2 regions of the Streptomyces sp. NPDC049627 genome follow, and region 1 is predicted to be linked to the other one. Evidence: predicted binding sites of a transcription regulator. Region 1 holds the regulator's gene; the other holds the start of a gene.
What was found. Region 1 encodes HrcA, which represses chaperone genes, less so after heat shock. Its sites were predicted from a motif close to TTNGCACTCNGNNNNNCNGAGTGCNAA; they were not measured.
Positions count from the first base shown of each region.

Region 2: a site for HrcA is predicted at 2,068-2,094, ahead of groES (co-chaperone GroES). Genes of this name have one in related genera too.

Region 1 is NZ_JBITLW010000024.1:75,737-79,141, reverse strand. Features, by position in the region: gene dnaJ (molecular chaperone DnaJ) at 1-882, opposite strand, end outside; gene hrcA (heat-inducible transcriptional repressor HrcA) at 883-1,899, opposite strand; gene ACIBU0_RS43170 (MBL fold metallo-hydrolase) at 2,063-2,806, shown strand; gene ACIBU0_RS43165 (DUF3097 domain-containing protein) at 2,849-3,405, shown strand, end outside.
Region 2 is NZ_JBITLW010000007.1:302,422-305,826, forward strand. Features, by position in the region: gene ACIBU0_RS21085 (polysaccharide deacetylase family protein) at 74-1,108, shown strand; gene ACIBU0_RS21090 (polysaccharide deacetylase family protein) at 1,105-1,968, shown strand; gene groES (co-chaperone GroES) at 2,241-2,549, shown strand; gene groL (chaperonin GroEL) at 2,679-3,405, shown strand, end outside.

The DNA.
Region 1 (3,405 bases):
GACCTCCTCCAGCCCGTCCAGCGTCTCCAGCGGCACCTTCGTACCGAGAGCCGCCGCGGTCATCGGGATCGTCACCGTGCAGTGCAGGTCGTCGCCGCGCCGCTGGAAGGTGGGGTGCGCGACCTCGTGGATCTCGACGTACAGGTCACCGGCGGGCCCGCCACCGGGCCCGACCTCGCCCTCACCGGCCAGCTGGATCCGCGTGCCGTTGTCGACACCGGCCGGGATCTTGACGGTCAGGGTCCGACGGGACCGTACGCGCCCGTCCCCCGCACACTCGGGGCACGGCGTCGGCACGACCGTCCCGAAGCCCTGGCACTGCGGACACGGCCGCGAGGTCATGACCTGGCCCAGGAAGGACCGCGTCACCTGCGACACCTCACCGCGACCGCGGCACATGTCACACGTCTGCGCGGAGGTGCCGGGGGCAGCCCCCTCACCGTTGCAGGTGTTGCAGACGACCGCTGTGTCGACCTGGATGTCCTTCGTCGTGCCGAAGGCCGCCTCGTCGAGCTCGATCTCCAGCCGGATCATCGCGTCCTGGCCGCGCCGGGTGCGCGAGCGCGGACCGCGCTGGGACGCCGTACCGAAGAACGCGTCCATGATGTCCGAGAAGTTCCCGAAGCCGCCCGCGCCGAAGCCGCCGGCCCCCGCGCCGCCCGCCTGGGACAGCGGGTCGCCGCCGAGGTCGTAGACCTGCTTCTTCTGCGGGTCCGACAACACCTCGTAAGCGGCGTTGATCTCCTTGAACCGCTCCTGGGTCTTCGGATCGGGGTTGACGTCCGGGTGCAGCTCGCGGGCGAGCCGCCGGAAGGCCTTCTTGATCTCTTCCTGCGACGCGTCGCGACGCACGCCGAGAACGGCGTAGTAGTCCGTGGCCACTTACGACTCCGCCAGGATCTGTCCGACGTACCGTGCCACTGCGCGTACCGCTCCCATCGTTCCCGGGTAATCCATGCGGGTCGGTCCGACCACGCCGAGCTTGGCGACTGCCTCGCCGCCCGAACCGTAGCCGACCGACACCACGGACGTGGAGTTGAGTCCCTCATGGGCGTTCTCGTGGCCGATGCGCACGGTCATGCCCGGATCCTTCGCCTCGCCCAGCAACTTGAGGAGCACGACCTGCTCCTCCAGTGCCTCCAGGACGGGGCGGATGGTGAGGGGGAAGTCATGTCCGAAGCGGGTGAGATTGGCGGTGCCGCCGATCATCAGCCGCTCCTCGTTCTCCTCGACGAGCGTCTCCAGGAGGGTGGAGAGCACGGTCGAGACGGTGCCGCGGTCCTCCAGGTCGAAGGCCTCGGGGAGATCCTCGACGAGCATCGGCACATCGGTGAAGCGCCGACCCGCGACCCGGCTGTTGAGCCGCGCGCGTAGATCCGCGAGCGAGGTCTCGCCGAAGGGTGCCGGGCAGTCGATCATCCGCTGCTCGACCCGGCCGGTGTCCGTGATCAGCACGAGCATCACGCGCGCGGGTGCGAGCGAGAGCAGCTCGACGTGCCGGACGGTGGACCGGGTCAGCGACGGGTACTGCACGACGGCGACCTGCCGCGTGAGCTGCGCGAGCAGCCGTACGGTCCGGGCCACCACGTCATCGAGGTCTACGGCGCCTTCCAGGAAGTTCTGGATGGCGCGCCGCTCCGGCGGGCTCATCGGCTTGACGCCGGCGAGCTTGTCGACGAACAGCCGGTAGCCCTTGTCGGTCGGGATCCGGCCGGCGCTGGTGTGCGGCTGGGCGATGTAGCCCTCGTCCTCCAGGGCCGCCATGTCGTTGCGGACGGTCGCCGGCGAGACGCCGAGGTTGTGCCGCTCGGTGAGCGCCTTGGAGCCGACCGGCTCCTCCGTCCCGACGTAGTCCTGGACGATGGCGCGCAACACCTGAAGCCTGCGTTCACTCAGCATCCCGCGCACACCTCCAGAGGTCGTTCCGTTCGCACCTTGCCTGGCACTCTGTCCGCCCGAGTGCCAGCCGTCCCCGGCCAGTGTACGGCGGTGGGGTACGCCCCGGGCAAGGCCGGTCCGGTACCGCCGTGCCCGGACATGCTGTCTTGGCTAGCGTCGCGGTATGACGGTGACTTGGGAAGAGCTGGGATGGGAGCGGCTGGCGGCCGGGGTCGGCCGGTGCCGGCTTCCGGGGTGGGACTGCACGGCGGGGCTGGTCGTCGGGGACGGCACCGCGTTGGTCGTCGACGCCGGGTCGAGCCTCGCGGAGGGCGCGCGGTTGCGTACGCAGGCGCAGTGGCTCGCGGGTCACGGTGTGACTCATCTCGCGCTGACGCATCCCCACTTCGATCATGTCTTCGGGTCGGCGGCGTTCGCGGGGGCGGAGATCTTCGGTGCGGTGGGCATGGACACGGTGGTCGAGGCGCGGCACGCGCGCGAGGAGCTGCGCGCGGACGCGGTGGGCAACGGCCTGGACCCGGCGTCGGCGGAGGAGGCCGTGGACGCCCTGATCCGCCCCAGCCACCAGGTGAGCGGCGAGTGGACCCTCGACCTGGACGGCGGCCGTCAGGTCCTGCTGGCGAACGTGGGTCCGGCGCACACGGCCCACGACCTGGTGGTGCTCGTGCCGGGCGCGGTCCCCGGCGACCGGGAGGTGGTCTTCTGCGGCGACCTGGTGGAGGAGTCCGGCGAACCGCAGGCCGGCCCCGACGCCGTACCGTCCCACTGGCCGGCCGCCCTCGACCGCCTGCTGGACCTGGGCGGCGAGGACGCGCTGTACGTGCCCGGTCACGGAGCGGTGGTGGACGCGGAGTTCGTACGGCGCCAGCGCGACGCCCTGGCCGCCCGCTTCGGCGTGTCGCACTGATCTGCGCTCCATGACGACCGGGCTTCTCCTATCGTCACTCGAATGCGCCAGTACTCCGCCGACCTGACCCCGCCCTGGAAGAAGCCCAAGCCCGTCCCCGAGGTCCCGGCGGAACCGGGCCTCGTGGTGGAGGAGCCCGGCACCGGTTTCTGCGGCGCGGTGATCCGCTGCGAGGCCGGCACGGTCACGCTGGAGGACCGCTTCGGCAAGCACCGGGTGTTCCCGCTGGAGCCGCGCGGCTTCCTGCTGGAGGGGAAGGTGGTGACCCTCGTACGCCCGTCGGGCGCGGCTCCGGTACGTCCCACCCGTACGGCATCCGGTTCGGTCGCCGTTCCCGGCGCACGCGCGCGCGTGGCCCGCGCCGGCCGTATCTACGTGGAGGGCCGCCACGACGCCGAGCTGGTCGAGAAGGTGTGGGGCGACGACCTGCGCGTCGAGGGCGTGGTGGTGGAGTACCTGGAGGGCGTCGACGACCTGCCGTCGATCGTGGCCGACTTCGCCCCGGGGCCTGACGCGCGGCTGGGGGTGCTGGTCGACCACCTCGTGCCGGGCACGAAGGAGTGGCGGATCGCGCAGGCGGTGACGAGTGAGCACGCCCT
Region 2 (3,405 bases), on a different contig from region 1:
GTCGGTGGATGGTCCGTCCTCGGTGGCGGTGTCGGCCGGACTTCGGGACGGGTGCCTGCGAAGATCCCGCTCCATGCGACTAGTAGTACAAAATGACAAAAGCGCCCCCAATGCCCCCAATGGGGGAGTCGTGGGACGCCGGCGTCCGGCAGCCGGCCGTTCCCAGGCAGGGGTCCGGGTCCGGGTCCGCGGCGGAATCACCGTGCTCACCGTCGCCGCCATCGCCTCGGCCTGCGCACCGGCAGGCGGAGGCGGCTCCGATGCCGTACGCCCCACCCCGAGCCGCCCGCCCCTGAAGGCGCCGCCCCCGGGCCCCACCCCCGGCACCCGGAATCCGCAGGCCGAAGCCCCGCCCGCCAAGAAGTTCAAGTCGGCCCACGCCGCCCACGCCGCCCGGGTCGCCGCCGCGAGACGCTGGCGTCTGGCAGGGGTCCCGCTCACGCCTCCGCCGCCGCCCGCGAGGAAGCCGAAGATCACCACCCGTAAGGGCTTCGAGGTGGACGGGCACCGGGAACTCGGCCTCCCGTCGGTCTTCACGACCGTCCCCACCCAACAGCGGGTCGTCTTCCTCACCATCGACGACGGCGCCGAGAAGGATCCGGTGTTCCTGCGGATGATGAGCGACCTGCAGGTGCCGTACACCGCCTTCCTCAGCAACTACCTGATCAAGGAGGACTACGGCTACTTCAAGCGGATGCAGCGCAGCGGCGTCGTCCTGAACAACCACACCCTCCGCCACCCCTATCTGCCGTCCCTGTCCTACCTCGCGCAAAAGCGCGAGATCTGCGGCATGCAGCAGGTGATCCAGGAGCGCTACGGCAAGCGCCCGTTGCTCTTCCGCCCGCCCTTCGGCAACTACGACCGGGACACCCTGCGCGCGGCGAAGTACTGCGGCATCCGGTACGTCCCCCTGTGGAACGAGGAGGTCTTCGTCGACCACTGGGAGTTCCGCGAGTGGGACCGGAGGATCCGGCCGGGTGACATCGTCCTCACGCACTTCCGGGGCAGGGGCGACTGGAAGGGCACAATGCCCGACATGATCCGCCGATTCCTGAACAAGGTGACGGCCGACGGGTACGCGGTGGCCCGGCTGGAGGACTACCTGTGAGGCCGGCGTCGGCGATGCGGGGTGGGGCCGCCGTGGCCCTGGCGTGCGTGCTGCTCGCCGGTTGCGCCCAGTCGACCGGTTCCGCCGGCTCCGGCGCGGTGCCGGGCGGCAGGGCGGCACAAGAAGGCGGCAAGGCCGCGGCACAAGAAGCGCGGTCGGCGAAAGGGCCGACGCAGGCGGCACAGCCGTACCGCCGTTGGGGCCTGACCGCCCCCCTGCCCGCGCCCCCGTCCCCGGCCCCGCCCGCCCGGCGGCAGCCGCCGCCCGCGGACGACCGGTTGCCCGTCGTGGACCGCGTCCCCACCCGCGACCAGGTCGTCTTCCTCACCTACGACGACGGCGCCGAGAAGGACCCCCGCTTCGTCGACATGGTCCGTGAACTGCGCCTGCCCGTCAGCATGTTCCTCACCGACAGCGTGGTCGGCCCGGGCTACGGCCACTTCGCGCGCCTGCGCTCGGTGGGCGCGTCCATCCAGAACCACACCCTCGACCACGCCGCCCTGCGCGGTCTGCCGTACGCCGGCCAGCGCGCCGAGATCTGCGGCCAGCAGAACAAACTCCGCGCCCGCTTCGGCATCCGCCCCCGCCTCTTCCGCCCGCCCTACGGCACGTACGACGCCACCACGCTGCGCGCCGCCGCCCGCTGCGGGATCACGGCGGTGGTGCTGTGGCGGGCGGCGATGGAGGGCGACGGCGAACTGACGTACGCCAAGGGCCCCGGCCGGCTGCGGCCCGGGGACATCATCTCCGTCCCTTCGGGTGAGCCGACCGGACTGAGTCTGCGCGAGCGGACGACGCGGCTGCTGCGGGAGGTCCAGCGGAGGGGGCTGACGGTGGGCCGTTTGGAGGACTACGTCTGAGGAAACTTTTCGGCGGCGGTCCAGGGGTCCGGCCCGTCCGGCGTTTGAGGACGAGGCCCGTCCGGGCGACCGGGAACCCGGCGCGGCCGGCGGAGCGAATTAGCAGTCCGCTTGACCGAGTGCTAATCGCGGTCATAGTCTCGGCTCTGGCACTCGACGCAGGAGAGTGCCAAATACGCGACGGGCAGGTCCGGCACCCGCGACGACGGATCGACCTGGTCGCCACCTCAGACAGTTAACCCCGTGAGATCTCCGAAGGGGGAGGTCGGATCGTGACGACCACCAGCTCCAAGGTTGCCATCAAGCCGCTCGAGGACCGCATCGTGGTCCAGCCGCTCGACGCCGAGCAGACCACCGCCTCTGGCCTGGTCATCCCGGACACCGCCAAGGAGAAGCCCCAGGAGGGCGTCGTCCTGGCCGTGGGCCCGGGCCGCTTCGAGAACGGCGAGCGTCTTCCGCTTGACGTGAAGACCGGCGACATCGTGCTGTACAGCAAGTACGGCGGCACCGAGGTGAAGTACAACGGCGAGGAGTACCTCGTCCTCTCGGCTCGCGACGTCCTCGCGATCATCGAGAAGTAAGACCACCTCAGGTCTTTCGAGCTGCGCCCCTGGCCCCCCGCGACCACTTAAGAAGCCGGGCGCCCGGGGCGCAGTGTCTTTCCACCCATAGCTTTCCGCCCACAGATTTCCGAGAGGGCTCCCGCTGTCATGGCGAAGATCCTGAAGTTCGACGAGGACGCCCGTCGCGCCCTCGAGCGCGGCGTCAACAAGCTGGCCGACACGGTCAAGGTGACGATCGGCCCCAAGGGCCGCAACGTCGTCATCGACAAGAAGTTCGGCGCACCCACCATCACCAACGACGGCGTCACCATCGCCCGTGAGGTCGAGGTCGAGGACCCGTACGAGAACCTCGGTGCCCAGCTGGTGAAGGAGGTGGCGACCAAGACCAACGACATCGCGGGTGACGGTACGACCACCGCCACCGTGCTGGCCCAGGCGCTGGTGCGCGAGGGCCTGAAGAACGTCGCCGCGGGTGCCTCCCCGGCGCTGCTGAAGAAGGGCATCGACGCCGCCGTCGCGGCCGTCTCCGAGGACCTCCTCGCGACCGCCCGCCCGATCGACGAGAAGTCCGACATCGCCGCCGTGGCCGCGCTCTCCGCGCAGGACCAGCAGGTCGGCGAGCTCATCGCCGAGGCGATGGACAAGGTCGGCAAGGACGGTGTCATCACCGTCGAGGAGTCCAACACCTTCGGTCTGGAGCTGGACTTCACCGAGGGCATGGCCTTCGACAAGGGCTACCTGTCGCCGTACTTCGTGACGGACCAGGAGCGCATGGAGGCCGTCCTGGAGGACCCGTACATCCTCATCAACCAGGGCAAGATCTCCTCCATCGCCGACCTGCTGCCGCTGCTGGAGAAGGTCATCCAGGCCGGTG